4 regions of the Streptomyces sp. NPDC020965 genome follow, and region 2 is predicted to be linked to each of the others. Evidence: riboswitches for the same ligand, from Rfam matches in the RefSeq annotation. Region 2 holds a riboswitch; each other region holds the start of a gene.
The links. Region 2 has a riboswitch for cobalamin ahead of ACH4S7_RS35780 (DUF4430 domain-containing protein). Riboswitches for the same ligand answer to the same signal wherever they lie in the genome.
Positions count from the first base shown of each region.

Region 1: it holds a riboswitch for cobalamin, as region 2 does, so the genes downstream of both, ACH4S7_RS10365 (ribonucleoside-diphosphate reductase subunit alpha) here and ACH4S7_RS35780 (DUF4430 domain-containing protein) in region 2, are expected to answer to the same signal.
Region 3: it holds a riboswitch for cobalamin, as region 2 does, so the genes downstream of both, ACH4S7_RS21775 (CbtB domain-containing protein) here and ACH4S7_RS35780 (DUF4430 domain-containing protein) in region 2, are expected to answer to the same signal.
Region 4: it holds a riboswitch for cobalamin, as region 2 does, so the genes downstream of both, ACH4S7_RS06295 (ABC transporter substrate-binding protein) here and ACH4S7_RS35780 (DUF4430 domain-containing protein) in region 2, are expected to answer to the same signal.

Region 1 is NZ_JBIRRE010000002.1:775,427-783,036, reverse strand. It holds gene ACH4S7_RS10380 (GNAT family N-acetyltransferase) at 1-64, shown strand, start outside; gene ACH4S7_RS10375 (B12-binding domain-containing radical SAM protein) at 126-2,243, shown strand; gene ACH4S7_RS10370 (LuxR C-terminal-related transcriptional regulator) at 2,750-3,160, shown strand; cobalamin riboswitch at 3,614-3,757, shown strand; gene ACH4S7_RS10365 (ribonucleoside-diphosphate reductase subunit alpha) at 3,903-6,284, shown strand; gene ACH4S7_RS10360 (ribonucleotide-diphosphate reductase subunit beta) at 6,284-7,357, shown strand; gene ACH4S7_RS10355 (hypothetical protein) at 7,312-7,539, opposite strand.
Region 2 is NZ_JBIRRE010000020.1:56,014-63,623, forward strand. It holds gene ACH4S7_RS35775 (hypothetical protein) at 89-1,501, shown strand; gene ACH4S7_RS35780 (DUF4430 domain-containing protein) at 1,578-2,069, opposite strand; cobalamin riboswitch at 2,231-2,355, opposite strand; gene ACH4S7_RS35785 (hypothetical protein) at 2,508-3,590, opposite strand; gene ACH4S7_RS35790 (hypothetical protein) at 3,617-4,195, opposite strand; gene ACH4S7_RS35795 (FUSC family protein) at 4,804-6,342, shown strand; gene ACH4S7_RS35800 (lactonase family protein) at 6,575-7,610, shown strand, end outside.
Region 3 is NZ_JBIRRE010000007.1:88,977-96,586, reverse strand. It holds gene ACH4S7_RS21795 (DUF6597 domain-containing transcriptional factor) at 1-703, shown strand, start outside; gene ACH4S7_RS21790 (VOC family protein) at 643-1,038, opposite strand; gene ACH4S7_RS21785 (hypothetical protein) at 1,189-2,601, shown strand; gene ACH4S7_RS21780 (CbtA family protein) at 2,653-3,420, opposite strand; gene ACH4S7_RS21775 (CbtB domain-containing protein) at 3,486-3,710, opposite strand; cobalamin riboswitch at 3,748-3,876, opposite strand; gene ACH4S7_RS21770 (histidine phosphatase family protein) at 3,950-4,516, shown strand; gene ACH4S7_RS21765 (aldo/keto reductase) at 4,628-5,509, shown strand; gene ACH4S7_RS21760 (hypothetical protein) at 5,590-5,850, opposite strand; gene ACH4S7_RS21755 (hypothetical protein) at 6,070-6,681, opposite strand; gene ACH4S7_RS21750 (PQQ-binding-like beta-propeller repeat protein) at 6,787-7,610, shown strand, end outside.
Region 4 is NZ_JBIRRE010000001.1:1,446,029-1,453,638, forward strand. It holds gene ACH4S7_RS06270 (PLP-dependent cysteine synthase family protein) at 1-119, opposite strand, end outside; gene ACH4S7_RS06275 (MoaD/ThiS family protein) at 125-403, opposite strand; gene ACH4S7_RS06280 (putative leader peptide) at 519-623, opposite strand; gene ACH4S7_RS06285 (ABC transporter ATP-binding protein) at 690-1,454, opposite strand; gene ACH4S7_RS06290 (FecCD family ABC transporter permease) at 1,622-2,638, opposite strand; gene ACH4S7_RS06295 (ABC transporter substrate-binding protein) at 2,635-3,621, opposite strand; cobalamin riboswitch at 3,665-3,824, opposite strand; gene ACH4S7_RS06300 (Mov34/MPN/PAD-1 family protein) at 3,939-4,370, opposite strand; gene ACH4S7_RS06305 (amino acid permease) at 4,473-5,915, opposite strand; gene ACH4S7_RS06310 (DUF2017 domain-containing protein) at 6,564-7,160, opposite strand; gene clpS (ATP-dependent Clp protease adapter ClpS) at 7,160-7,474, opposite strand.

The DNA.
Region 1 (7,610 bases), on a different contig from region 2:
GACCTTCACGGTCATGGGCGCCCCCCGGTCGCGCCTCCGGCCCGATCCATCAGACAGGCCCTGACCCGGCCCACGCGCCAGATCGCCCAGGGATCAACAGCCCACGGATCAACAGAAGGTGACCCATGCCCGCTCCCCTTGAGATCGCCCCGCTGGAGATCGTCAAGCCCTTGGAGATCGTCGAGATCTCTCCGCCGGTCCCGGACTCCGACCTCACGGTGTGGCTCGCCGATCTGACCTACACCCAGCAGAGCATCTCGTCCGAGATCATGCCGCAGGCGATCGGCATGCTGGCCACCTACGCCTCGACCCGGCTGAACCTGGCCAACCCGGTCCGGATCTTCAAGTACCCGGAGAGACTGGCCGAGGCGCTGCGCTGCGAGACGCCCCCGGACATCATCGGTTTCAGCAGCTACGTCTGGAACAGCCGGCTCTCCCTGGCCTTCGCGAAGCGGATCAAGGAGAAGTACCCCTGGGTGACCGTGGTCTTCGGCGGACCCAACTATCCGCTGGTACCGGGCGAGCAGGAGCCCTTCCTCCGCTCCCGGCTGGCGCCGTGGGTGGACTTCTACGTCGACCGCGAGGGGGAGCGGGCCTTCGCGGAGCTGCTGATCGGGCTGACCGCGTCCGGCGGGGAGACGGAGCCCGTGCACGGCACCGTGCCGGGGGTGCACTCGCTCGACGCGTCAGGGCAGGCGCATCTGCTCCCGCCGGGGCCGCGGCTGGCGAGTCTGCTGGAGGTCCCCTCCCCCTATGTGACGGGGCTGATGGACGAGTTCTTCGACGGCGCGCTGATACCCACCATCCAGACCAACCGGGGCTGCCCGTTCTCCTGCTCCTTCTGTGTGGAGGGGACGAAGTACTACTCGAAGGTGGCCAAGAAGAACTCCGACCGGGTACGGGACGAACTCCTCTACATCGGCGAGCGGATGGTGCCCCTGATCGAGCGGGGCGACAGCCGCAACGAGCTGCTGATCACCGACTCCAACTTCGGGATGTTCCCGGAGGACCTGGCGATCTGCGACGCGATCGTGGAGTGCCAGGACACCTTCGGCTGGCCCCGCTACGTCGATCTGACCACCGGCAAGAACAAGCGGGACCGGGTACTCGAAGCGATCACCCGCACCCGGGGCACCATGACGCTCTCCGGCTCGGTGCAGTCCCTCTCCCTCGAGGTGCTCGCCGAGGTCCGCCGCAAGAACATCGACACCAAACAGCTCATGGAGGTCGCGCTCGCCGCGTCCGAGCAGAACACCGGCACCTACAGCGAGGTCATCCTCGGCCTGCCGAAGGACAGCAAGGCGGCGCACTTCGACACCCTCAGCCAGCTCATCGCGGCCGGGTTCGACCGGCTCAACATGTTCCAGCTCACCCTGCTGCCCGGCAGCGATCTATGGACCGGGGACCAGCGGGAACAGCACTCCATGGAGACCCGGTTCCGGATCGTGCCGCGCAGCTTCGGGCAGTACGAGGTGCTGGGCGAGAACCTCGCGGCGGCGGAGGTCGACGAGGTCTGCGTGGGGCTCTCCACCCTGCCGTTCCCCGACTACCAGGACTGCCGGGAGATGAACCTCTTCGTCTCGGCCGCCTACAACGACGCCACCTTCGGGCTGCTGGTGAAGCTGCTGCGCGCCTACGGCTGCGATGTGTTCCGGTGGTTGGAGCTGATGTACGAGCGCCGGCCCGGGGCGGACCTCCGCGCGGTGCTGGCGCGGTTCAGGGAGGAGACCGGCGGTCAGCTCTGGGCCTCGCGGGAGGAGGCGGCGGCCCACGCCGAGGAGAACATCGATGACTACATCACCGGCCGGTTCGGCAGCAATCTCCTCTACACCTATCGGGCGCGGATGCTGACGCTCGCCTTCCGGGACCTCTCCCGCGCCGCGACGGACGCCGCCCGCGCGACCATGGAGGAACAAGGCGCACTCACCCCGGTCATCGATGAATTCATCGCCGAGGCCGGTGAGTACCACTGGTTCCTGCTGGCGGATGTGCTGAGCAGCCGGGCCGATACACCTCTCCGGCAGGACGCCCGCTTCGATCTGGACGCCTTCGCGGCCGATCCGGGCCCGGTGGAGCGTTTCGCACTCACCGCTCCGGGGAAGCGCACCTTCACTCTGTCGCCGAAGCAGGTCGAGTTGATCGGAACGTACCTCGCGCAGTTCGGCGACGCGGCGTGGGGAATCGGCCGAATGTTGACCAAAGTCAGGTTCCAGGATCTGGTTCGCACCGCGAATCTTGACTGAAGCCTCTTATCGCTCCGAGCCGATGTCACGGCGACCGGTTTGCATCATGCCAGGTCAGAGCAAGCATGATTTTAAAACTTTCTTATATATATAGAGAAATTCCTCCGTGATCACTTAAATATGAGTCACCCTGTCCGGAGCAGCCACCGCCGACTGAGCCCAGATCCAGACACGGGGAATGGAGCAGCCCGAGAGACACAGCCCGCCTCGGTGGGATCTCATGAGGAGAACGGGTAACGGTGACCACAGCACACGCAGCGACAGAGAGTTGTCCGAGTCAGCCGCTGAAAGAGCTCCGGATAGCTGTCTACGCAGAGAACGAACTGCTTCGGCTGGGCTTGCAGAGCATGCTCGCGAGGGCCTTTCCGGCACCGAACGTCCAGTTCCTGCACGATGAAACCGATCGCGTTCGCCTTCCCACGGATGTTGTTGTCCTGTCCACGTCCAACAGGAAACGTCTACCCGAGACGCCACCGGAGCGAAGCATCCCGGCACCCCGAGTGCTGGTGATCGTCGATGACGCCTGGATCGAGTCGGGAGACGTCCTCAGGGACTTCCCGGCCGACGGATATCTGGCCCGGGAGGATCTGACGGCCGATTCGCTGCACCGCGCCTTCTCCGATATGGCGTCCGGGCGGATGCCGCTACCGCTCCCCCTGGGCAGGAAGCTGTTCGACCGGGCGCGCGAGGGCGCGGGGCCGGTGCCCACGCGATCGATTCGGCTCACCCCGCGCGAGGAGGAGGCCCTGCTCCATCTGGTGGCCGGGCTCAGCAACCGGCAGATCGCGCGCCAGTTGGGCATCTCCGAACACGGCGTCAAGCGGCTGGTGAGCAGTGTCCTGATCAAGTTGGGGGTCACCAACCGCACGGCCGCGGTCGCGGCGGCGCTCCAGTCGGGGCTGGTCGCCTCGGGCTGACCGCACCGGGTAGGTGCCGGTGCCCCCCACCGCCGGCACCTTCCCCCGACCGACGGCCCTGAGGCCGATAGCGCTCGGGCCTCGGTCACCCCGACGAACCACCCCGCGCCCCGTGAACCACCCCGGACGCACATCACACCCCACGCACCGCTCCGGGCGCACGCCCCAAGCTCTCGCGCACCCTCACGCGCCGCCGCCGGAGCCAAGCGTCTCCCGCCGCACGAGCCCCCCCTCGCCCCGCCCGGGAAGCCCCCCCCAACCCCCCGGCGGGGGCTCCCGCGACACACCCCTCGCTGGCCCTCCCCGGCCCTTCCCCGGCCCCTGCGGGCCCCCGCCCGCCCTCCGTCGAGGCACCCCGCCCACCCCCGTACGCCCGCCCCGCCAAGGGCCCGCAGGGCCGTCTTTGGATCGCTCCCGCACCGGCACGACACAACATCTGGGGGGTGCCTCATCCAATCGCCCCCACATGTATGCTCGTCCTCGCTGTCGTCCGCAGAGGAATCCGGTGTGAATCCGGAACTGTCCCGCAACGGTGTGCTGTGGTGCGCTTTGTCGTACCCGCAAGTCCGAGCGTCTGCCGACAGCGCACCCGGCTCGACCGACCCGGGTGCCGAGACGTCCGGGCCTCGCGGCTGGGCCGGTGGACGCCGTACGCAGTGCTGCCCTCTTCCGGGGTACGCATGTGCCCCGGCACCGCCTCCTCCGCCCGTCGGCCCGCGAGCCGAGCGAGGGAGAGCACCACGTGACCATCGCGCCAGCCGATCCGGCTTCAGGCATCTCCGAGCAGATGTCCGAGCAGCTTGCGGACGGACCCGGGACCGCACTGCTGCGGATCCTGACCGACCTCACCGCCGATCTGCCGGACACCGACCCCGGACGCGTCGCCGCCGCCGCGCTGCGCGGTCGGCACGCCGGGTCGGACACGGCCGAACTGCGCGGACTCGCCACCGACGCCGCCGCGGGTCTGATCTCCGACGACCCCGCCTACTCCCGGCTCGCCGCCCGGCTGCTGACCCGCACCATCGCCGAGGAGGCGGCGGGCCAGGGCTCCGTCTCGTTCTCCGCTTCGGTCGCCGTCGGTCACGCCGAGGGGCTGATCGCCGACCGCACGGCCGCGTTCGTGGAGCTGCACTCCGCCCGGCTGGACGAGATCATCGACCGCGAGGCCGACGACCGCTTCGGCTACTTCGGTCTGCGCACCCTCTACAGCCGCTACCTGCTGCGCCACCCCATCACCCGCCAGGTGGTCGAGACCCCGCAGTACTTCATGCTGCGCGTGGCCTGCGGGCTGGCCGAGGACGACTCGGTCCGCGCCCTGGACGAGGTCGCCGCGCTCTACCGACTGATGAGCCGGCTGGACTACCTCCCCTCCTCCCCCACGCTCTTCAACTCCGGCACCCGGCACCCGCAGATGTCCTCCTGCTACCTGCTGGACTCCCCGCTGGACGAGCTGGACTCGATCTACGACCGGTACCACCAGGTCGCCCGGCTCTCCAAGCACGCGGGCGGCATCGGGCTCTCGTACTCCCGCATCCGCGCCCGCGGTTCGCTGATCCGGGGCACCAACGGCCACTCCAACGGCATCGTCCCGTTCCTGAAGACCCTCGACGCCTCGGTGGCGGCCGTGAACCAGGGCGGCAGGCGCAAGGGCGCCGCCGCCGTCTACCTGGAGACCTGGCACGCGGACATCGAGGAGTTCCTGGAGCTGCGCGACAACACCGGTGAGGACGCCCGGCGTACGCACAACCTGAACCTCGCGCACTGGGTGCCGGACGAGTTCATGCGCCGCGTCCAGGCCGACACCGACTGGTCGCTGTTCTCCCCCGCCGACGTGCCCGAGCTGGTCGACCTGTGGGGCGACGAGTTCGACGCCGCCTACCGGTCCGCCGAGACCAGGGGCCTGGCCCGGAAGACCATGCCGGCCCGTGAGCTGTACGGCCGGATGATGCGGACCCTCGCGCAGACCGGCAACGGCTGGATGACCTTCAAGGACGCCTCCAACCGGACGGCCAACCAGACCGCCGAGCCCGGCCACACCGTGCACTCCTCGAATCTCTGCACCGAGATCCTGGAGGTCACCGACGACGGCGAGACGGCCGTCTGCAACCTCGGCTCGGTCAACCTCGGCGCCTTCGTCGTGGGCGACGACATCGACTGGGAGCGGCTGGACAGCACCGTCCGTACCGCCGTCACCTTCCTCGACCGCGTCGTGGACATCAACTTCTACCCGACCGAGCAGGCCGGCCGCTCCAACAGCCGCTGGCGCCCGGTGGGCCTGGGCGCGATGGGCCTCCAGGACGTCTTCTTCCAGCTCAAGCTGCCGTTCGACTCCCCGGCCGCCCGCGCGCTCTCCACCCGGATCGCCGAGCGGATCATGCTCGCCGCGTACGAGGCGTCCGCCGAACTCGCCGAGCGCCACGGCCCGCTGCCGGCCTGGGAGAAGACCCGTACGGCGCGTGGCGTGTTCCACCCCGACCACTACGGCGTCGAGTCGGCCTGGCCGGAGCGCTGGGCCGCGCTGCGCGAGCGGGTCGCCACCACCGGTATGCGCAACTCGCTCCTCCTCGCCATCGCACCGACCGCGACGATCGCCTCCATCGCCGGTGTGTACGAGTGCATCGAGCCGCAGGTCTCCAACCTCTTCAAGCGGGAGACGCTCTCCGGCGAGTTCCTCCAGGTCAACTCGTACCTGGTGGCCGAGTTGAAGCGGCTGGGCGTCTGGGACGCGCAGACCCGGGAGGCGCTGCGCGAGTCCAGCGGCTCGGTCCAGGACTTCACCTGGGTCCCCGCCGAGGTCCGTGAGCTGTACCGGACGGCGTGGGAGATCCCGCAGCGCGGTCTGATCGACATGGCCGCCGCCCGGACGCCGTTCCTGGACCAGTCGCAGTCGCTGAACCTGTTCCTGGAGACGCCGACCATCGGGAAGCTCAGCTCGATGTACGCGTACGCCTGGAAGCAGGGGCTGAAGACCACGTACTACCTGCGCTCGCGCCCGGCGACCCGGATCGCCCGTGCGGCCGCCGCCACACCGGTCGCCGCCGCCCCCATCCCCGTACAGCCGGCGCCCGAAGACGCGGTCGCCTGCTCCCTGGAAAACCCCGAGTCCTGCGAGGCGTGCCAGTAATGTCGACCCCCACCCAGAACGGCACCGCCCAGAACGGCACCGCCGTCAACGGCGCGCCCGCGAACAACGGCGTCAAGAACCTGCTCGACCCCGGCTTCGAGCTGACCCTGCGCCCGATGCGCTACCCGGACTTCTACGAGCGCTACCGGGACGCGATCAAGAACACCTGGACGGTGGAGGAGGTCGACCTCCACTCCGACGTGACCGATCTCGCCAAGCTCACCCCCGGTGAGCAGCACATGATCGGCCGGCTGGTGGCGTTCTTCGCCACGGGCGACTCGATCGTCTCCAACAACCTGGTGCTGACGCTCTACAAGCACATCAACTCCCCCGAGGCCCGGCTCTACCTGAGCCGTCAGCTCTTCGAGGAGGCCGTGCACGTCCAGTTCTATCTGACGCTGCTCGACACCTACCTCCCCGACCCGGAGGACCGGTCCGCTGCCTTCGACGCGGTCGAGGAGATCCCCTCCATCCGGGAGAAGGCGCAGTTCTGCTTCAAGTGGATGGACTCGGTCGAGAAGATCGACCGGCTGGAGACCCAGGCCGACCGCCGCCGTTTCCTGCTCAATCTGATCTGCTTCGCCGCCTGCATCGAGGGGCTGTTCTTCTACGGCGCCTTCGCGTACGTGTACTGGTTCCGGTCGCGCGGTCTGCTGCACGGTCTGGCCACCGGCACCAACTGGGTGTTCCGCGACGAGACCATGCACATGAACTTCGCCTTCGAGGTCGTGGACACGGTCCGCAAGGAGGAGCCGGAGCTGTTCGACGACGCCCTCCAGCAGCAGGTCACCGACATGCTGAAGGAGGCCGTCGAGGCGGAGCTGCAGTTCGGCCGCGATCTCTGCGGTGACGGACTGCCGGGCATGAACACCGAGTCGATGCGCGAGTACCTCCAGTGCGTCGCCGACCAGCGGCTGACCCGGCTGGGCTTCGCACCGGTGTACGGCTCCGAGAACCCGTTCTCCTTCATGGAGCTACAGGGCGTCCAGGAGCTGACGAACTTCTTCGAGCGTCGCCCGTCCGCCTATCAGGTGGCGGTCGAGGGCTCGGTGGACCTCGGCGAGGACTTCTGAGCCGACCGCTGGTGGGCGGGGCCCCGGACCGTGCGTGATCTCGCGCGGTCCGGGGCCCCACCGCGTTCGGCGTCCCGCAACTGGCGGTCGATGGCCCGTTCCCGCGCATGGCCGATGAGGGAGGGAAGGGCGAGGAGGACGAGGAGAACAGAGACGAAGAGGTAGTCGAGGAGTGCGCTCATGTCCTCCACTCTCGTCTCCCGGTCCGATAAACATCAGTGGCAGGACTGTCATGGAACATCGAATTACTGCC
Region 2 (7,610 bases):
ACGCGTTTGGACGGCGGCCGCCCGACCCCCGCGCCTCGGTCGCGGAGTAGGTGTGTCCGGCCGGCGTCCCTCATCACAGGAGCAGGCCATGTCCCGTTCTCGTACCTCCCGCCGCATCGCTCTGACGGTGCCCGCCGTTCTCGGTGCCTTCGCCCTGACGGTGCTGCCCGCCGCCGCGACCACCTCCCCGGCGCAGATCGCCACCTCGAAGACCAACGGCGTCGCCTACCTCAAGTCCCTCCAGGCCGCCGATGGTTCGTACGCGGGCTCCGGCCTGTCCAACGAGTGGGCGCTGAGCGCGCTGGCCGCGGCCGGCACGGCGGCCGTGGACGTCACGCCCGGCGGCGACGCCACCAAGAACGCCCGCAAGGTCTACCGAGACCTGCTCGCCACCTCCGGCTGGCCCTCCGCGACCCCGGTGGTCACCGACTACCAGCGCGCCACCCTCAATGCGTACGCGGCGGGCATCGACCCGGCGCGCGTCTCTGCCTCCCGCAACCTCATCGCCGACATCTACGGCTACTGGCAGACCGCGGAGACCGGTTACTTCGGTCCCTCCGCCAACTACAACGGCACGGTCTTCGCCGCGCTCGCCCTCGCCGGGGCCAAGACGCAGGCGGGCGCGCAGCGGGTGCCGCAGTCGCTGCTGACCTCGATGGTCAACCGGATCCGGGCCAACCAGCACAACGACGGCGGCTGGAACTACAGCAAGGCCGAGGGCAGCCCGACCGAGCTGGCCAAGCCGGGCGACATCGATATGACCGGTGCCTCCATGGCCGCCCTCTGCGCCTCGGGCGTGCCGAACACCGACCCGGACATCACCCAGGCCAAGGCGTTCCTCAAGAGCAAGATCATCAGCAACTCCGGTGCGTTCAACGCCATGTACGGGGTGAACACCAACTCCAACGGCTGGGCCGTCTCCGGTCTCAACGCCTGTGGCATCAACCCGCAGACCGGTGACTTCCTCACCCCGCTGGGCAAGACCCCGGTGGACTTCCTCATCGCCCAGCAGTTCAACCCCGGTGGCGGCTTCAAGTACCTGCCCAGCCAGACCACGCCGTCCACGTACGCCTCCGCCGACGGTCTGCGCGCCGTCGCCGGGGCCGGGTTCACCGCGACTCCTCCGGTGCCGACCACGGTGGGCGCGCCCCAGTGGGTCGCCCAGGCCGCCTTCACCGCGGGTACGGCCACCCGGCTGGCGCTGACGGTCGACGACGGCGCGGGGAACCTGAAGGTCTGCTCGGTGGCCTTCACCCCGACCGGCACCACGACCACCCTGGGCGAGGTGCTCGCCGCCGCCACGACCGCGGCCACCCCGGCCGGCTGTGTCACGGCCGTCACCCCGTCGTACGGCACCGGCACCATCACGGCCGTGAACGGCAAGGCCAACAGCGGCTCTTCGACCTGGAAGGCCAGCGTGGACGGCGCCGCCTTCACCGCGGCCACCCGCGGCAAGGTGATCAACCTCGGCGACACCGTCGCGCTGCGCTGGGGTAGCTGAACCACCCCGGCGCGGGTCCCGGCGTCCCTTGCCGGGGAGCCGGGACCCGCGCCGGGCCGTTCCCAGGGGGCGAGGTCTAGAACGCGGTCCAGGTGAACGCGACCTGGTCGCCGGCGTTCAGCCGGAACTGGCAGCCGCCGACCGGTGTCGGGGTGCCGTTGACGGATATGTTCCAGTAGGCCACGCCGCCTCCGGAGACCTGCTTGATGGTGTCGACGGAGAAGTCGTCGAACGACGCGTACCAGGCGCCGTCCCAGGTGAAGTTTCTCGTCCGGGCGGCATCGTCGAGCGCGGCGGTCGGGGTGGGCACCGCGGTCGGATTCGCGCCACCGTTGGTGCCGTCGCACTTATGGGTGCCGCCGGTGGCGGTCGTCACATCATGGCCCTTGGTCTTGATCCGACCCTTGAAGAGCAGGCCGTTCGGGCCCTGGACGGTCAGGTTCACCTTGACCGGCGTGTTCGTGTTCACCGGTGTGGTGGTGGAGTGGGCCACGGCCGGCGCGCTGGTGAGGGCGAGGCAGAGAGCCGCAGTGGTGATCACCGTGCGGCGGGCGAGGGTCTGACGCATGACGTTGCCTTCCTGGCATGGGTCCCGGCCGCCCGCCCGAGACCCCGTACCGCCCGTGCGCGTATCGCCCCCCCGGTCGCGCGGCCCCTGGAGCGGGGCAGGCGAACGGGTGGCGGAGAACCCGGGGTTCGGGGCTTCGCGCTGCGGACCGTGACAGTGAGAAGCGATACGCGGGGAACGCGGGGTTTTCCGACTCGCGGCACCTACGCGCCACACACGGTTGCAGGCCAGCGCCGGATTCACACCGGCTTCCCCCCATCGTCCACGCATTCAGTTGTCGCTCCGGCCGGAGCCGGGGCAGACGCATCGTATGGCCTGATCCCATGAGTCGGCCAGGGTTTCCCGCGATCCCGGATCCGGAACGCGCCGGTGAACAGCACCGAGTTCGCGGCCCTTCACATGAACGTCCGTTGCCCGGCAGCGACGTACCCTCGGTCCTCACCCGCGGGGCCGTTGAGTGCCGGGCATCAACTCCACGCGTACGTCACCGCTGTCCTGGAGGACGTACGTGCTGCCGGTACGGGCCGTCCAGCCCACCGGGAGCAGGTAGTAGCGCCCGCTGCGTTCGATGAGCCGCCGCAGTCCGCTGTAGCGGTACCGGTAGTGTGCGTCCTCACCCAGGTCCTCCACCACCACACCGGGGCCGGCCAGGCTGAGGCGTTCGGTGCTCAGGACCACGACGGCGGTGCGCCGCAGCACATGGTCGGCGGCCGTCCGCGCCTCCTGCTCGCCGAGCCGGGTGGTCGCGAGGCTGGCGGCCCACATCAGCGACAGACAGGCCACGAAGGCGGGGAGCGCGCGGCTCCAGAGCCCGCCGGGGGCGGGCGCCGCGCGGGCGCCCGGGAACCGGCCCAGCAACAGCCCGACGCCGAGCAGCAGGGGCGCGGTCCATTCGTACGGGTCGATCCGCCGCCACAGGAGCAGCAGCACCAACCCGGCTGACACGATGAGCGGATGGGCGCGGGCCACACCGCGCAGGACGCGGTCGATCAGCGCCGTCGCCCGGTTCCGGCCGGCGAACTCGTCTCCGGCGGCGAGCCGGCTCGCCGCCAGCACGACCAGGGCGAGGGCCACGGCCAGGGGCGGCTTGACGAGGTTCAGGCTCTGCATCGACAGCTCGGCAAAGCCGAAGCCCAGGCTGAAGGCGTCCAGCCGGAAGTACTGGTAGTAGGCGGTCAGATAGAGCGCGCCCAGGAAATACATGATCGCCACGAGGAACGACGCCTGCGCCGCGACGGCGCCGAGCAGGCCCGTGGCCGTCGTCGGGATCCCGCCCGCACCGTCGGGGGCCGCACCGGCCGCACCAGCAGGGCTCGCCGGGTCGGCCCGGGCCGCGAGTCGGCGCCGGGCGGCGGCCACGGAGCTGCTCGGCGTCGATGCCGTACGGGCAGCTCCGCGCCGCGCGGTACCGGCTGACCAGGACCGCCGGTACCGCGCGCCCCGCCGACCGGCGTCCGCGGCGCCACGGGCGTTCGGGGCGTTTCCGGTGTCCGCGGCGTTCGCGGCGTCCCTGGCTGCCAAGCCGCCAGCCCCTTCCGTAGTGGTGGTCAGGAGTCGGATACCTCGGGGCAGGGTTCCGGCGACGGGCTCGGACCGGACGGCCGGGGACCGGGTGCCCCGGACGGTGCGTCGGACGACGAGTCCGACGGTGTCGGTGCGGGAGAGGTGGATGGGCACTCCTCGGGCGGGAGGCAGACCTCGCCCTCCGGGCAGCCGCCGGGGTCGCCGATCGTGCCTCCGACATCGCTGCCGGTGCCGCCCCCGCTGTCACCGCCGCCGCTGGGGTCGAGCCCGCCCGCGGTGGCCGGAGGTTCGTCGCTCGCCACCGGCGGGGGAGCCACCGGCGGCACCGGATCGCCTCCGTACGAGCCGCCGCCCGAGCCTTCCGCCCCGGCCCCGCCCCGGCCGTCCCGCCCCTCCGGATCGGCCACCCGTCGCTCCGGGCTGTTCCCGGGCGTGGGCCGCTCCGTCGTCCCCGGCCCCTCCGTGGGGCCGCTCTCCGACGCGCCGGCGCCGGGCCGGGCCTGGGCGGGCGCGTCGACAGGCTGCCGCGGTGGCCCCGGTTCCCGGTCCTGCCCCTCCGGCCCGCCGCCGGCGCAGCCGCCCACCACGATCACCAGAGCCACGGAAGCGGCACAGCGGCGCACCCGTCCCGCTCGGTGTCTCGGTTGGCCTGGATGCGTCGGATGGTGCGGAAATCGCGGATATCGCCGAAAATTCATAGGGTCCCCCTGCGGTTGACCGCCCGCGCGAGGACATCGGGACCCCCGCCGCGCGCGCCCTGCCAACAGGGTCCCGCCGACGGGAGCGTGACGCCAGATCCCCCGTACGGAAGTGTCCACCCGCCACCACGCGTCGCCGCGCACCGGCGGTTCCCCGCGCGCCGGTACGGAGCCCCCGAGCCCTGCCCGGACGCACTGTTTCCGGACACCCGGGGAGGGGGTCCCACCGCCCGGAGGCTGCGACACCCGGCCATTGGACCAGCGCCGGCCCCGCAACCGGATAGTCGACTGGACCAATGGCATACCTCTGAGGTCGTCTCTTGAGCCAATAGCCCTGGTGATGCTCTGATAGCCCCTGTCGATGGCGCTGCGGATTCCGCGGCGCCTTTTTGATGCCGGGACCCTCCCGGGCCGGAGACCCCCCGGCCGGAAGTCCCAGGCGGCACCGGAACACCGGGCACCGGGAACCCCCGGACACCGGCCCCCCGGCCATACCGAGAAGGCGAGAAACTGTGCAGAAGTGGGTGTTCGTCGCGCCGGATCCGGGGCGGCTGCGGCTGCGTGCGGCGGCCCGGTCCGTCCTCGGCATCGGTCTGGCCGTGACCATCTGCGGCCTCGCCGGGCAGTCACTCGTCGCCTCCGTCACCGGGGGCCTCGCCGCGCTGCTCGCCCTCTTCACCGTCACCGACGCGACCGTCCGCGGACAGGCGATCACCACGGCCCTGCTGCCGGTGGTGGGCTTCCCGGTGCTCGCCGCCGCCGCCGTGCTGCACGACTACCCGGTCGCCCGGGACGCCGTCTTCCTCGCCGTCGTGGGAGCCGGCGTCTACGCCCGCCGCTGGGGGCCGCGCGGCCACTCCCTCGGGGTGTTCGCGTTCATGACGTACTTCGTGGCGCAGTTCCTCCAGACGATGCCCGGCCAGCTCCCGGAGCTGTACGCCGCGATCGTCCTCTCCCTGCTCGCCTCCTCGACGGTCCGCTTCGGCCTGTGGTGCTACGAGCGGGGCCGGCCGCCCGCCGTCGCGCCCGCCCCGGCCGACGGCAAGGGCCTCGCCCGCACGACCACCCGCCAGGCGGTCCAGGCTGCCGTCGGCGGGACCCTCGCCCTCGTGATCGGCCAGGCGATCTCCGGCGAACGCTGGTACTGGGCGGTCGGTGCCACCTGGTGGATCTTCGTGAACACCGCCTCGCGCGGTGAGGCACTCGTCCGCGGCTTCCGCCGGGTCCTCGGCACGCTGATCGGCATCGCGGTCGGGCTGGTCGTCGTCGTCCCGCTGCACGGCGCCCCCGTCGCCACCGCCGCGCTCGTCGCGGTCTGCGTCTTCGGGATCTTCTACACCGCCGCGGTCTCCTACACCTGGATGATGCTCTCGGTGACGCTGCTGGCCGGGGGGCTCTACGGACTCCTCGACGTACTCGATCCGGCGCTGCTCGCGCTGCGGCTGGCCGAGACCGCCGTCGGGGCGCTCGGCGCCGCGCTCGCCGTGCTGCTCGTGCTGCCCGTCACCACCCACGCGGCCACCAACGCCTGGATCCAGCAGGCCGTCACCCGCGTCCACGGCTGCACCACGGCCGCCGCGCGCCGGCTGTCGGGGGACGACGGGGCCGACCCCATGCCGCTCGTCGCCGAACTGGAGGCGCTGCTCGGCCGGGTACGGCTCTCGCTGGCCCCGCTCGTCCACCCGCTCAGCCCGCTGCGGGCCCGTAAGGCGCGCGCCCGCCAGGTGATGGCACTGCTCGACGACTGCGCGCGCGAGGTGCGCGGGCTCACCGCCGTCGCCGCGGCACGGGACGCCCGCGCGAACACGGCGCCCGGCTTCGCCCACGACGCCCGACTGGTCGCCGCCTGCCTGCGGGTGGAGGCCGCCGTGCACGCCCTGGTGCCCCCCGCGGCGCCGGCGCCGACCGCCCCCGCCGTCCCCGTACCGCCGGGCGGGCAGCACCCCCGGGCCGAGGCGGCCCTCGCCCATCTGCACGCCCTGGAACAGGCCCTCGCGGAGCTGGCCACACCTCTGCGCACTTCGCCCCGCGCCCCGCTCGTACCCGCCTGACCTGCGGAGGGCGACGGAGTCCGCGCTGTCCCCAGGTCAGGCGGGTACGTACGGTCGAGGGGCGTAAGCACCAGGTGACGATCGCGGCGGTCGCCCCCCCCCCCCCCCCCGGCGGGCGGCAGTCACGGGGGAGCGGCAGACGGTCCGGCGGGCAGGAACGGGTGGAGACAGTTGGTCTAGACCGCTGCTACCGTCGCCCCCGGGCATCAAACGATCAGCGAGGGGTCACGCCGTGGGCGACAGCAGCACCGTACGGGCATTCATCGGGTCGTTCACCTCGTCGGGGGGCCGCGGGATCATCGCCGCCGCCGTGGACGGGGAGACCGGTGCGCTGACCGAGACGGGAGCCGTCGACGCCGTCGCCGACCCCTCGTACCTCGCGCTCGCAGCCACCGCCGGGGGGCCGGTCCTCTACGCCGTCTCCGAGACCTCCGAAGGCGCCGTGGCGGCCTTCGACGTCCGGGGCGCCACCCCCCGGCCCATCGGCGCGCGCGTCCCCGTCTGCGGCGCCGGACCCACCCATCTCGCCGTCTCCGCCGGACACCTGCTCACCGCCAACTACGGCTCCGGCAGCGTCAGCGTGCTTCCCGTCGGCACCGACGGCGAACCGGGCGCGGCCAGCGGCATCCTCCAGCACGAGGGCACCGGCCCCAACCCGGACCGCCAGCGCGGCCCGCACGCCCACCAGGTGGTGCCCGACCCCAGCGGGCGCTGGGTGCTCGGCGTCGACCTCGGCACCGACTCCGTCCGCGTCTACGCGCTCGACCCCGTCGCGGGAGAGCTGACCCAGCACGGCGAGACCCCGCTGCGCCCTGGCACCGGACCGCGCCACCTCGCCTTCCACCCGGCCGGCACGCACGCCTACGTCCTCAACGAGTTGGAGCCGACGCTCACCGTCTGCCGCTGGGACGCGGCGGCCGGAGTGCTCGAACCGGTCGGTGAGACCCCGGTGCTGCCGGACGGCGCCGACGGACCCGTCTACCCCTCCGAGGTGGTCGTCTCGCGCGACGGCCGCTATCTCTGGGCCGCCAACCGGGGGCACGACAGCATCGCCGTCCTCGCCCTCGACGAGACCCGCGAGCGGGCCGAACTCATCACCACCGTGCCCTGTGGCGGGCACTGGCCGCGCGATCTCGCGCTCGACCCCACGGGCCGCCGGCTGTACGCGGCCAACGAACGCTCCGGGGACGTCACCTGGTTCGATATCGACCCGGACACGGGAGTGCCGCGGCGGGCGGGCTCCCTGGCCGCCCCCGCGGCTTCCTGTG
Region 3 (7,610 bases), on a different contig from region 2:
CCGCTCCGCCGTCGTCTGGCAGAACACCGCGTCCCGTGGCCACCCCGTCATCCCCGACGGCTGTATGGACCTCGTCTGGACCCCCGGCCGCCTTCTCGTCGCCGGGCCCGACACCCGCGCCAAGACCTCCGGCGCCCCCACCGGTACCCCGTACGCCGGGGTGCGGTTCGCCCCCGGCACCGCCCCCGCCCTCCTCGGCGTACCCGCCAGGGAACTCCGCGATCTGCGGGTCGAGGCCGGACAGCTCTGGGGCGGGGCCGTGGCGCGCCGGCTCGCCGAGCGGGTCGACGCCGCCGCCGACCCCGCCGCCGCGCTGGAGGAGATCGCCCTGCACCGGGCCGCCGCCGCGCCCGACGGCCCCGCCCCGCTGCTCGGAGAGGTCGTACGCCTCCTGGACGCGGGCCGCACCGTCGCCGCGGTGGCGGACGCGGTCGGGCTCGGTGCGCGTCAGTTGCACCGCCGCTCCCTGGACGCCTTCGGCTACGGACCCAAGACACTGGCCCGGGTGCTGCGGCTCCAGCGGGCGCTGGGGTACGTCCGGGACGGGATGCCGTACGCCGCCGCCGCGCTCGCCGCGGGCTGTGCCGACCAGGCGCATCTCGCCCGGGAGACGCGCGAACTGGCCGGTACGACGCTGAGCGCCTACGCGGTGTCGGCGAAGAGCTGGACACCGCAGCCGTCGGGGTCCAGCACGACCGCGTAGCGCTGGCCCCAGAAGGCGTCCCACGGCTTCAGATGGCTCTGGTAGCCGGCGTCGACGAGGTCGGCGTGGACCGCGTCGACCTCGGCGGCGCTGTCGCAGCGGAACGCGAGCCCGACGCGTTCCTCGCCGACACCGGGCTTGGTCCAGGTCGGGTCGAAGGAGCGGACGACGTCCTCGGTGTCCCAGAGCAGCCGCAGCCCGTTCGGCAGGGTGCACTCCACATGCGGGGCGGTATCGGATTCGGCCGGGATGTCCAGGCCGAGACGTCGGTAGAAGGCCAGGGAGGCGGCCATGTCGGCGGTGGCGATGCCGATCGCGTCGAGTCGTGGGGTCATGGGCTCCAACCTAGGCCGGGATCGGTACGTGCGTCTTGAACGAATCGGACCTCGTGCCGTACGGGTGATCTCGCGCCCCGGCAGGCGTGGCGGCGTGATTCCGGCCGCAAGATCACTGGGAGGGGGACGCACCAGCGGAAGGACCCACTGATGACCACGCGCCCCACCCGACCCACGGCCCGTCGCGGCGGACACCGGTTCCGTACCGCCGCCGCCGTGCTGTGCGCGCTCGCCGTGCTCCCGGCCGCCACCGCCGTGGCGCTGGAGGAACCCCCGCCGCCGACCACCCCCGCCGCGGAGCCCTCGTCCGACGCGACGCCGCTGCCCGCTGAGCCGTCTCCACCCGACGGCACGCCGGTGCCCGCCGTCACGCCGGCGGCCACCGTGACATCCCCGCCCGCCACGACCCCGGTGCCCGACCCGGACCCCGTACCCTCCTCGTCGGCTCCTACGTCGGCTCCTACGTCGGCTCCGACGCCGGCCCCCACCGAGGCGAAGCCCGACGCGATCGTCACCATGGGCGACAGCTTCCTCTCCGGTGAGGGCGCCCGCTGGCTCGGCAACGCCGAGGGCCTCAAGAACTTCGGTGGCGTCCCCCAGGCCCTGCGGGACGCCACCGACCGGGTGACGGCGTCGGGCCTCGGCCTGGACAAGATCTACACCGCCGACTGCCGGCGCTCGGTCGCCGCCGAGATCGTGGACGCCACCGCCACGCACGTCAACATCGCCTGTTCCGGTACGGAGGCCGAACAGCTCTCCCGGGCCGTCGGAAACAGCGAGGCGCAGCTCGAACAGGTGCGGAAGCTGGCGGTCGGGCACACCGTCAGGACCGTCGTCCTCTCCGTCGGCGGGGACGACGTCCAGCTCATCAAGACCATGAAGGCGTGCGCCGACGCCTGGCAGAACAATCGGTACTGCTCGACCGACGCGGCGATCACCACCCCGGTGGCCGAGCGGACGCGGACGGTCGGCGACAAGGTGGTGAAGGCCGTCCAGGCCGTCAGGGAGGCGGTCAAGGAGAGCGGTGTCACCCCGAGGATCGTCGTGCAGTCCTACCCGCTGCCCCTCGCCACCGGCGACCCCACCACCACCGCCGCGCACGACGAGAACAGCTGGGACCGCTGGAGCGCGTACGGCTGCCCCTTCTACAACCGCGATCTGAGCTGGCTCGGCACCGGGGCGGGCCCCGCCCTCAACACCGAGATCAAGAAGGCCGCCCAGCGGGCCGGTGCGGACTTCGTGGACCTCGGCCGGCTGCTCGAAGGGCACCAGGTCTGTGGCAAGGACCCCCTCCAGACCTCCTTCGCCGCCGACGGCACCATCGTCAGACCGACCGCCGCGCGGGCCGAGTGGGCCCGCTATCTGCCCCGTACGAGGGCCGGACTGCCCGCCGACGAGGAGCGCGAGCTGCTCCATCCGAACTACTACGGACAGCGGGCGCTCGGCCGGTGTCTGACCCTGGTCGTCAGCAAGCTGCCCACCACGGCCGTGGGTTCGACCGCGCGGTGCGTCGGCGCGGCGGGGCAGGCGCCGGACGCGGTCACCGTCTCGTACGCCGACTGACGCCGGAGCCCCCACCGGACGGATCGGACCGGTGGGGGCGGCGGCCTCGGTTCAGCTCCTGGCGGCCGTCGCGCGCCGCGCCGTGCTCGCGCCGTCGCGCGGGGCGGCCCTTGGCACGAGGAGTCGCTCGGTCAGTTCGCCGAAGACCAGCCCGAAGACCGTCCACAGGGTCGCCTGGATCGCGAGCGTCGACAGCCGGAACTCCCAGACCACCGAGGCGGGGAAGCCCTTCGGCACCTCGTTGTACGACGGCAGGAACGCGAAGGCGATCCCCACGGCGACGACGAACGCCGCTCCCGCCACGGCCGTCGCGTGCCAGTTCCCCAGCCGGGGGGCGAGCCGCTTCCCCAGGATCACCGCGGCCACCGCGAGCAGCACGCTGAGCACGACCATCAGGAAGTACACGGTCGTGCGTTCGCCGATGGTGTCCGGGTCGCCGACGGCCGGCGGATTCGGCGGATACTTCAGATACGGCACGACGTACACGGCCAGCAGCGCGCCGAGGGCGACCAGCGCGGCCGTCGCGCGCGGACCGAACCGGCCGACGCGGCCGAGGGCGACACAGGTGGCGAGCGCCGCGACGCCACCGACGGCGACGCCGAAGACCAGCAGACCGGTGGCGAGTCCGGCGGTGGACTGCATGGTCCGGCTGACCAGCTCCTCGCCGCCGTGCTCATGGCTGTTGGCCTCCTCGAAGGCGATGGCCGCGTCGACCGGGCCCTCTCCGAGGAAGTACGCGACGGCCAGGGCGACGGCGCCGGCGATCAGGCCCGCGACCATGCCGCGGACGAGCAGGGCTCTGACGGATATGGAGTTCATGGATGGTTCCCCTGGGCGATGTCGATGAGACGGGTGCTGAGTGGTCGTGCCTCAGTGGTGCTGTCTCAGTGGCAGGGGAAGCCGAGGAGATGGCGGCCGTCGTGCACCCATTCGTGCACGCTTTCGCCCGAGATGAGCGAGGTGGCGCCCTGCTCGGCGCCGACGAAGTAGAGCAGGATCAGTGCCAGGACGCCGGTGAAGACGGCCCAGGGCGCGATCTCCTTGAGCGATACGGGGACGATCGCCGGTGCGGTCGGTGACACGGACGCCGATGCGGCGGACTGGGCCATGGCAGAACCTCCAGAGGGAACACGCGTCCCGTTCGTGGTGCCGTGAAGACGAGGGTGCCGGGTCTGACTTCCCGCGGAGATACGGGTACACAGTGGCGCGACCGTGCCGGATTCGCACCGGACTTCCGTCACACCTTCGTCATGTACACGCGACCGTACCGCTTGAGGGCGGGGGCCGCCATGGCGTGGGATGGCCGAAAACAACGGCCCCCGGGGGGGGCCTGACGGAAGGGGCGGATATGACGGTACGGCTGACACTGGTCTCACCGGCGACCACGAGCGCGCTGCGGGAGGCGCGCTTCGGGGGCGATGAGGGACTCGACGGACCGGGCCTGCGTGCCGCCGGGGCCGCCGCGGGCGCGCTGCCGCGCCCGGACCGGGCGCTGACCGGCCCCTCCCGCCGCTGCCGCGAGACGGCGACGGCGCTGGGCCTGCGACCGGAGCGGGTACCGGCGCCCGCCGACTGCGCCATGGGCACCTGGCACGGCCGGACCCTGGACGAGGTGAGCGCGGCGGAGCCCGCCGCCGTCTCCCGCTGGCTCAGCGACCCTTCGGCGGCGCCGCACGGCGGGGAGTCCCTGCGGGAGTTGTGCGGGCGGGTGGGGGCGTGGCTGGATTCGCTGGACCCCGGCCATGTGGTGGCGGTGGTGGAGCCGGGGGTCGTCCGCGCGACGACCGTCCGGGCGCTGGACCTGCCCCTGGAGACCTTCTGGCGGCTGGACGTCGCCCCGCTCACCCTGACGCGCCTCTCGGGCCGCCTCAACCGCTGGAACCTCCGGTGCGGGTCCGCCCCCGGGGGCGGGTGAGCGTGCGGCGACGGAGTCCACCGACCCGGAACGGCCCCCGGGCCATCAAATGCCGGCTCCCGGTCCAACGGCGTTGTTAGCGTGTGCCGTTGAATGAGGGGAAGACGATAGATGACATCGACCACGTTCCACATCGGGGGAGAGCTCGGCGTACGGCGGCTCGGCTTCGGAGCCATGCGACTGCCGACCGAGCCCGGCCCCGATCGGGAAACCTCACTGAACATCGCCAGGCGCGCCGTCGAGTTGGGCGTCACGCTGATCGACACCGCGCACATGTACGGCGGGGGCGCCAACGAGGAACTGCTCGCCGAGGCCCTGTACCCGTACCCGGACGGGCTGCTCATCACCACGAAGGTGGGCATTGCGCGATCGAGTCCCACCGCCCAGTGGAAGCTCGACGCACGGCCCGACGTCCTGCGCGACCAGGTCGACCACGCCCTGCGCCGACTGCGCGTCGACCGGCTCGACCTGCTGCAACTGCACCGCATCGATCCGGAGACCCCCCTCGCCGACCAGCTCGGCGCGCTGCGGGAACTCCAGACCGCGGGCAAGATCGGACTGATCGGGCTGTCCGAGATCACCGTCACCGAACTCGACCAGGCGCGGCGGATCGTCGAGGTCGCGAGCGTGCAGAACCGGTACAGCGTGGTGGACCGCGAGCACGAGCCCGTACTCGCGGCCTGCGAGGCGGCGGGGATCGCGTTCCTGCCGTGGCGGCCGGTCGCCGAAGCGGCTCCGGGCGGGGCGGCTTCGGGCGGAGCGGCTTCGGGCGGAGCGGCCGAGCTGGCCGCGGTGGCGGCGGAACTCGACGCGACCCCGGCGCAGGTCGCGCTCGCGTGGCTGCTCGACCACTCCCCGGTCATTCTCCCGATCCCCGGCACCGGCCGGCTCGACCATCTGGAGGAGAACGTGGCCGCGGCCGATCTCCGGCTGACCCCGGTACACCGGGAGCGTCTGGACCGGCTGGGGCCCTCCGGCGGGGTAGGCGTCTGAACCCCGGCGACGGGCTCGCCGGGTGAGGGAGCGTCGGCGGCCCCCGGTATCCAGGAGGCCGCCGACGCCAAGGGGTGGGGTCAGCGCTTCAGGATGCCCTCGAACTTCGCCCAGTCGTACATCTGGTGCACCGCCTGTCCGAGGATCGGCACGCTGATGTGCTCGAACACGTCCTCGATCAGGTCGATGTCACCGGTCACGATCAGCGGCCCGGTGATGTTGAGCAGGCCACCGGAGCGGGGCTCCCGCTCCTGGGCGTGGGCGGTACCGCCCGACAGTGCCAGGGCCATACCGGCCGCCATCGCCACCACTACACCCGCACTGCGTACACGACGGAACATCAGCTCTCCGTTTCTGGGGACCTCAGGCTCTCCGCACCCGCGCATGTCAACCAGCCCTGAGGGCAGGGGAGTTGGGGGAAACATCGCCGCGCGGGCCGAAGTGATGATCAGCTTGCCATCGGGTCAAGGGCAAGTAAAGTGCCTGCCAGGAAGTAAATGATCATCACATCGGGAGTGGTCCCGCCGATACCCCGGGCGCCCTCGCTGCCGGACGGTTCGTCAGCCGGGCCGCACCACTTCACCGTTGAGCTCGCCCTCGCGCGCGCGGAGCAGGCGGTTCACGGTGGCGCGCGCCTCCCGGGTCCGCTCCAGTGCCGCGAGGGTCTCCGGGGCCACGGTGCGTGCGCGGGATCCGCCGTCGGCGGAGTGGCGCAGGACCTCGGCCCGTATCAGGCGGTTGCTCTCCCGCAGATGGCCCAGCAGTTGGGAACGGGCGTCGGTGGCCAGCGCGTCCCCGTCGCCCGCTCCCCGGGGCACGGCGATCAGCTCGCGGGGCACGTCGACCGAGTCGGTCCGCAGGTCGATGCCCGCCCGGTACGCCTCCTGGCCGAGCCGCACGGTCTCCTCGTCGAACCGCTCCAGATCCATGGGGCGGTGGGCTTCGAGCTCCTGGACGGCGCGGTCCAGCGCGTCGAGCCAGGCCCGGCTCGTCACCCTGATCAGCAGGAGTCGGGCGGTCTCGGCCTCCCGCCAGAGGGCCAGTTTCTCGCTCTCCTGCTCCTCAGTCTGCCGCCGGTGCAGTCGCAGGGGTCCGTAGACCCCGCCGAGAGCGGTGAGCCCGGCGCCGACGAGCGCTCCGACCGCTCCGTACAGTGCCCCGATGTCCGCCATGCGTCCCCTTCTCCGGAGGCGCCAACCCGTCTCCGTGTGCGCCATGTTGATCAGAGCGTACGATGGCGTCCCCTCGGCGGGAGGCCATGGAGAAGGGGTGGGCACGTGCTGAGACCGCTCGGTGCCATGTCCCCGCGGCGGATCGGTCCGTATGCGATTCTCGCCCGGCTCGGCGGCGGCGGGATGGGCGATGTGTACCTCGGCCGCCGCGACGGCGAGCATCAGCCGGACGCGCTGGTGGCCGTGAAGACGATGCGTCCCCATCTGGTGGACGACCCGTCCTTCCGCGACCGGTTCCGGCGGGAGACGGAGCTGGCCGGCACAGTGCGCGGCCCCTGTACCGCCATGCCGGTGGCCGCCGACGCGGACGCCGACCCGCCGTGGCTGGCCACCCGCTACATCGCGGGGCCCACCCTGGGTGCCGCGCTCCGGCGCTGCGGTCCGTTCCCGGAGGACGCGGTCCGGGCCCTGGGCGCCGATCTCGCCCTGGCGCTCGCCGAATTGCACACGGCCGGGATCGTCCACCGGGACGTCAAGCCCGGAAATGTGCTGCTCGACCGCGACCGTGCCCTCCTCATCGACTTCGGTCTCGCCCGGATATCCGGGACGACCACGCAGGTGACGAGCGAGGGCGGGGTACTCCTCGGCACCCCCGACTTCATGTCCCCGGAGCAGTTGCGGGACAGCCGGACGGTGACCTCCGGATCGGACGTGTTCAGCCTGGGCGCGCTGCTGTGCTTCGCGGCGACCGGGGTGAAGCCCTTCGGCGATGGACCGGCCGCCGCCGTACAGCACCGGATCGCCCAGGGGGCGCCGGCGCTCGACGCGGTGCCCGAGGGGCTCAGGGACATCATCGGGCGCTGCCTGGACCCGGTTCCGGCCCGCCGCCCCCGGCCCGACGAGCTGGCGGAGCGGTGGGGTGCGGGCAC
Region 4 (7,610 bases), on a different contig from region 2:
CCGGTCGGATTGCGGTCCTCAAGCTTGGCCCAGATGCGGACGTCGTCCGACGGGGAGAGCCGGGGGAGGCGGACCAGCGGGGTGTTGCCGATCGCCGCGAGCGGGGAGTCGTAACGCATCGGTATCAGTGCATTCCACCGGCGACGGCCGGCAGGATCGTCACGCTGTCACCGTCGGTCAGCTTGGTGGAGATGCCGTCCAGGAAGCGGACGTCCTCGTCGTTGAGGTAGACGTTCACGAAGCGGCGCAGCTCCTCGCCCTGCACGATGCGCTCCTGGATGCCCGGGTGCCGGGTTTCGAGGTCGGCGAGCAGCTCGGCGAGCGTGTTCCCGCTGCCCGGTACGGCCTTGGCGCCGTCGGTGTAGGTGCGGAGGATGGTCGGGATGCGGACCTCGATGGCCATGGTGTGGGCTCCAGTCGAAAGGTCGGGCGGCCCGGCCGTGCCGGGCCGCTCGATGACAGTGGGCGCGCGGCTCGGGCCCCCGCGCGAGGGGGTCGTACGTCGGAGAGCCGACCGCTCAGATACAGATCGCGCTGGCGAGGCGGCACAGGTCGACATGCAGCCGCGCCACGAGCAGCACGGTGCCGCTGGGCGTCTTGTCGCTCATGCCGTGGAGAACCATGCGCTCATCGTAACGATTCCCGGTCACGGTTCCGGAATACCGTCTCGCATCGCGGACCTTCTCAGCTCACCATGCGGACGGGAGGTAGGTGATAGTGGGGGCTCCGGTCACCGGGTGGACCGTGACCTCCGCGTCCACCTGATAGACATCGGCGAGAAGCTCCGAGGTCAGAACCTCCTTGGGGGCACCGGACGCGACGACTCGGCCGGCCTTCAGGACATAGAGCCGGTCGCAGTAGTAGGCGGCCAGGTTGAGGTCGTGCAGCGCCAGCAGGCTCGTGATCCCGAGGGTCCGGATCAGGCCCAGGATCTCCAGTTGGTATCGGATGTCGAGATGGTTGGTCGGCTCGTCGAGGACGAGCAGGGCGGGCCGCTGGACGATGGCGCGGGCGACCAGGGCGCGTTGGCGTTCGCCGCCGGAGAGCGACGGGAAGGCCCGGTCGGCGAGGTCGCTGATGGCCAGCCGGGCGAGTGCCTCGGCCACGACGGCGTCGTCGGCCGCCGAATCCTGCTCCCAGAACCGCTGGTGCGGGGCGCGTCCCATGGCGACGATCTCGCGCACGGTCAGCTCGAACTCGCCCCGGGTGTCCTGCGGGACGGTCGCCACCCGCCGGGCGCGCGCCTTCGGGCCGAGGGCGACCAGATCGTCGCCGTCGATGAGGGCGCGGCCGGCCGTCGGGCGCAGGGTGCCGTAGACGCAGCGGAGCAGGGTGGTCTTACCGCTGCCGTTGGGGCCGACCAGGCCGACGGTTTCACCGGGGCGGGCGTCGAGGCCGACATCGGTGAGGAGGGTGTGGCCGTCGGTCTCGTACCCGATGCCGGTCAGGGACAGCGCGGCGCTCACCGGACGTGCCCCACCGCTCCCGGGGGACTCGTCAGTCGCACGGGGTCCACCGGACTCACCGGACTCACCTGGCTTACGGGGCCCACCGGGCTCACGGGGTCCACCGGGCTCACCAGGCTCAGCGGACTCACCCGGCTTACGGGGTTCGCCGATCTTCACAGGACGGCTCCTCTCGCGGTACGGGAGCGCATCAGCCACAGGAACAGCGGCCCGCCGAGCAGCGCGGTCAGCACTCCGACGGGAATGTCCTGCGGGGACGCGACGGTACGGGCACCGAGATCGGCGACGACCAGGGCGACCGCCCCGCCGAGCGCCGCGACCGGCAGCAGCGTCCGGTGGGTGGCCCCGACCAGCAGCCGGGCGGCGTGCGGCACGATCAGACCGATGAAGCCGACCGCGCCGCTGACCGCCACCAGCACGGCGGTGACCAGGGAGACGAGCACGAAGACGGCGGCACGGAAACGGGCCACGTCCAGCCCGAGCACGGTGGCGCCCTCCTCCCCCACCAGCAGCAGATCGAGCGGTTTGGCGAGCGCGAGCAGCAGCGGCAGGGCGAACCCGAGGACGATCGCGGGCAGCAGCACACTGTCCCAACGAGCGCTGCCGAGACCGCCGAGCGACCAGTAGAGGGCCTCCCGGAAGTGCTCCGGCCGCGCGGACGCCACCAGGGCGAGGGTGGTGAGCGCGGTGAAGATGTACGAGACGGTCACGCCCGCCAGCACCAACCGGGTGCCGGTCATCGCGCCGTCGCGCCTGGCCAGCCCGTAGACGAGGAAGAGCGCACAGAGCGCCCCGACGAACGCCCCGGCTGGCGTGGCCACGGCGGTGGTGGTGCCGATGCCCAGGACGAGGACGGTGACGGCCCCGGTGGACGCGCCGGAGGAGATGCCGAGCAGGAACGGGTCGGCGAGCCGGTTGCGGACGAGGGCCTGGAGGACGGTGCCGGCGACGGCGAGCCCGGCGCCCACGAGCGCGCCGAGGAGGACGCGGGGCAGCCGTACGTCGATGATGATCGTGCGGAAGGGGCTGGGTTCGGCGCCCGGCAGCAGGGCGTCGATGACCTGCCCGGGCGGTATGCGTACGGAGCCGAGGCCGAGGCCCGCGACGACCGCGACCGCGAGGGCGATCAGCAGCGCGACGACCACGGCTCCGTAGCGGAGGCGCGACTTCACCGGGTGATCTGCCCCGCGAGCTTGGCGATGGCGTCGGGTGCGCGCACCCCGAGCACGGCGTCGGAGAGCGGCAGCACGGCGAACCGCTTGTTCTTGATCGCCGGGACGTCGCGCAGCACCGGGTCGTTCAGCAGCCGCTTCTTCTTCTGCTCGACGGTGGTGGCGCCGTAGTCGTAGATGACGACGATCTCGGGCTTGCGCGCCACGACCTGTTCCCAGGTGGCGTCGCCGAAGGACTTGTCGAGGTCGGCGAAGACATTGCGCCCGCCGGCACGGGTGATCAGCTCATTGCCGATGCCCTTGCCGCCCGCCGTGAAGGCGGTCTTGTCGCCGCTGTCGTAGACGAAGACGGGGACCGGGGCGCGGCCCTTCAGCGACTCCCCGGTCTTCGCGAGCGTGGCGCGGGCGCCGGCGATCCACTCCTGGGCGCGGGGCCCGACGCCGAAGGTGCGGCCGATCTCCTCGACCTCGCGGTAGAGGTCGTCGACGGTGGTCCGCTTCTTGGTGCAGTACTCCAGGTTGAGACGGGTGTCGATGCCGGACTTCTTCAGCTCTTCGCGGGTGCGGCCGTCCTTGGCCTCGAAGGCGCTGCCGTAGCCGCCGTAGACGAAGTCGGGGTTGGCGGCGAGGAGCTTCTCCTTGGAGGGGTACTCCTTGGCCAGGACGGGGATCGCGTCGTACGCCTTCTTGTGGCGCGGGAGGACCGCGTCGTCCAGATAGGCGGTGCCGACGACGGATTTCGCCAGACCGAGTTCGAGCATGATCTCGGTGACGTGCTGGTTCATGGTGACGGCCCGCTCGGGGGCGGCCCGATAGGTCGTCTTCACACCGCAGTTGTCGACGGTGTACGGGAACGAGGCGCCCGGCTGGGCGGCGTCGGAGCCCTTCTCGCTCTTGTCGTCGTCGCCCGCACCGCAGGCGGTGGTGGCGGCGAGGAGCGGGAGCAGCAGGGCGGCTATGAGTGCGGAACGGCGCCTGGACATGACGGGGTACGGCCTCCTCCGGGGATTTCCACGTCCCCTAGATGGTGGGAGAAGGGCGGCGGGTCAGTTCCTGGCTGCCAAGCGGGAACGCTTGGTCACAGTGGCGGGACCGCGCCGGATTCACACCGGCTTCCTGGGTCCTGCCGCCCTGTTCAGTTGGTCCGGGGGTCAGTATGCCCCGGACCACCGCGCGACGATCTTCACGCCCCCGCCTACTGCCCGCCGCGCCACTCGCCGCACCCCCTGATGCCCAGCACCCGCCGCCCGCCGCACACTGTCGCGTACCGCCCGCCGTGCCCTTCCGCGTACCGCCCGTCTCACACTTCCGCGTACCGCTCGACGATCTTCACTTCCTCCTCGGTGACCTCGCCGTCCACGATGCGGTACGAGCGGAACTGGAAGGACCCCACATCGTCGCTGTCGGCGGTGGAGACCAGGACGTAGTGGGCGCCGGGCTCGTTCGCGTAGGTGATGTCCGTACGGGAGGGGTACGCCTCGGTCGCGGTGTGCGAGTGGTAGATGATCACCGGCTCTTCGTCGTTGTCGTCCATCTCCCGGTAGAGCTTCAGCAGGTCGGCCGAGTCGAACTCGTAGAACGTGGGCGAGCGGGCCGCGTTCAGCATGGGGATGAAGCGCTCGGCGCGCCCGGTGCCCTCAGGGCCGGCGACGACGCCGCACGCCTCGTCGGGGTGGTCGGCGCGGGCATGCGCCACGATCTTGTCGAAGAGAACCTGGGTGAGCGTCAACATGCCGATCAGGATAGACAGGCGACCGCCCCGTACCGAGGAGTGGTACGGGGCGGTCCGCATGCCGGACACCGGGCCCTCCGGCTGGGGGCACCTGCCGGCCGGTCAGCGTTTGGCGAAGGCCGTGCCGTCCGGGTTCCGCCGCTTCAGCATCAGATACGACACACCCAGCAGCAGCGCCCAGACCGGCGCGCAGTAGAGCGAGACCCTGGCGTCCTTGTCGATCCCCATCAGCACGACCACCATGCCGATGAAGGCCAGCGCGAACCAGCTCGTCCAGGGCGCGCCGGGAGCCTTGAAGGTGGACTGCGGCAGCTCGCCCCGGTCGGCCTTGGCCCGGTAGCGGATCTGGCTGATCAGAATCATCACCCACGCCCACATACCGGAGATGGTGGCGAAGGAGACGATCTTGTTGAATGCCTCACCGGGCCACTGGTAGTTGATCCAGACACCGAACATCATCAGGCAGGCCGAGAAGGTCGTGCCGATCAGCGGGGTGCCGTTCTTGGTCAGCCGGGTGAAGACCTTCGGGCCCTGGCTGTTGAGCGCCAGGTCGCGCAGCATCCGGCCGGTGGAGTACATACCGGAGTTGCAGGAGGAGAGCGCGGCCGTGAGGACGACGAAGTTGACGATGCCCGCGCCGACGGCGAGGCCCATCTTGTCGAAGGCGGCGACGAACGGGGAGATGCCCGGCTGGAAGTTGGTCCAGGAGACCACCGACAGGATCATGGTCAGCGCGCCGATGTAGAAGACGGCGATCCGCCACGGCACGGTGTTGATGGCCTTCGGCAGGGTCTTCTCGGGGTCCTTGGACTCGCCCGCCGTGACACCGACCAGCTCGACGGCGAGGAAGGCGAACATCACGATCTGGAGCGTCATCAGCGTGCCGCCGATGCCCTTGGGGAAGAAGCCGCCGTCGCTCCAGAGCAGCGAGACGGAGGCGGTGTCGCCCGCGTCGGAGAAGCCCAGAGTGAGGATGCCGATACAGATGAGGATCATGCCGACGATGGCGGTGACCTTCACCATGGAGAACCAGAACTCCAGCTCACCGAAGAGCTTCACGGAGATCAGGTTCGCCCCGTAGAGGATCAGCGTGAAGATCAGCGCGGAGACCCATTGGGGAATGTCGAACCAGTACGTCATGTACTGCGCCGCCGCCGTGACCTCGGTCATTCCGGTGACGACCCAGAAGAGCCAGTACGTCCACCCGGTGGCGAAGCCCGCGAAGGGGCCGATGAACTCCCGCGCGTACTCGGAGAAGGATCCCGAGACGGGGCGGTACATGAGCAGCTCGCCCAGCGCCCGCATGATGAAGAAGATCACCAGGCCCGCGATGGCGTAGGCCAGGATGAGACTCGGTCCGGCCTTGGAGATGGCCTTGCCGGCGCCCAGGAAGAGGCCGGTGCCGATCGCTCCGCCGATCGCGATCATCTGGATCTGGCGGGCGCCTAGTGCGCGGTGGTAGCCCTGGCTGTCGCCACCGCCCGATGGTCCGGCGACGCCCTCGCCTTCGTGCCCGTCTTCTTTGTCGACCCGCACTGTGGTCATCGTTGTGCGCCCTTTCTCCATGCAGATCCGCTCTCCGCAGACGCCCGGCGCGCGGAGGCGGATCAGGTCCTGATCCCCCCGGATATGGATGGAGTGCCACCGGCGATCCGCCGGTTCAAGCGCCTCCAGGGGCATGGGTGGCGCCCCTGGCGGTCGTGCAGATCTATCACGCCGTTAAGTGAGATCATCTACGGAGAATGTGGTGCACACCACAAGGAAAGTCGGACAAAACGCACCCACCCCAACAATCCCTGCGGGGGTGGTGACGGGATCGTTATCCGGATTTGAGCGTCCGCTGAGCGTACGGAGACGGGCGAAAGCCGCCGTGAGGTCCGGGTCCCGGGCCGGTCGTGGACATGCCGTCGCGCGCCCCCGGCAGGGGGTGCGGAGGGCATGCGCCAGCGTGCGGGACCCGACCCGGAAACCGCCCCGGCGCTACGGCATCAGGGTCTACCGGAGCACCCGGGGGCGGGCGCGCGTAGGCGGCGCCGCCACGGCCTCAGGGGCTCCCGGAGCCTCGAGCCCGGGCGCCCAGACCGTCCCACCGCTACGGCACCAGGGGCTCCGAAGCGTCCAGGCCCGGGCGCGGAGACGGTGCCGCCGCCACGGGCGGCAGGGACACCCGGGGCACCCGGGGCGATGCCCTCGCTACGGCATCAGGGTCTCGACCAGGGTCTCCTGGAGCACCCCGAGCCAGAGGTAGGCCATCACCATGGGCTTGCGGGGGTCGTCGTCCGGCAGCCGGTAGAGGGTCTCGTCGTCATCGGCCACGTCCAGCCGGGTGCCGATGGTCAGCCGCAGGTCATTGAGGGCGCCGAGCCAGCACCGGCAGTCCTCGACGGTCAGCTTCAGCACCGCCTCGTCCTCCCCGGAAGGGGTGAGCGAGTCCAGGGCCTGGACCACCCGGTGGGCGTCGGCGCGCTTGCGCGAGCGCAGGTCGAGTTCGGTGAAGCGCCGGAAGTCGGACGACGCCGTCCGCAGCTCCTCGTCCCGCTCGCTCTCCTCGCCCGCACCGGGACCCGCGTACGCGTCCGGGAAGAGCCGGGCCAGCGCCGGGTCGGACGGCGCCTCGGACGGCCCCTCGGCGAAGAGCGCGGCCAGCGGGTCCGCGTCCTCGGCCGGTTCGTCGCCGGGCCCGATCAGCTCCATGAGCTGGACGGCCAGCGAGCGCAGAATGGAGATCTCGACCTCGTCCAGCGCGACGGTCGCGCCACCGCCGGGAGCCGGCTCGAAGTGCCCCGGCATCAGTTGCGGTCCTGCGAGAGGGTCGCCCAGAGCCCGTAGCCGTGCATCGCCTGCACGTCGCGCTCCATCTCCTCGCGGCTGCCGCTGGAGACCACGGCGCGGCCCTTCTGGTGGACGTCGAGCATCAGTTTGCGCGCCTTGTCCTTGGAGTATCCGAAGTACGCCTGGAAGACATAGGTGACGTAGCTCATCAGATTGACGGGGTCGTTGTGGACGAGCGTCACCCACGGCACATCAGGCTCGGGAACGGCGAAGGTCTCCTCGGCCGATTCAGGACGTTCGATCTCTGTGGGAGCAACACTCACCTGGTCCATGCTGCCACTCAAGGGGGCGGATCGCACAAACGGACATCCCATCTCGTCACTCTGACGAAATGTGGGGTAGCATCCTGGCCATGGCTGGATCGCTCGGGATGCCCCCCGGCGGCCGAGACGAAAGCGCGGGGTCGAT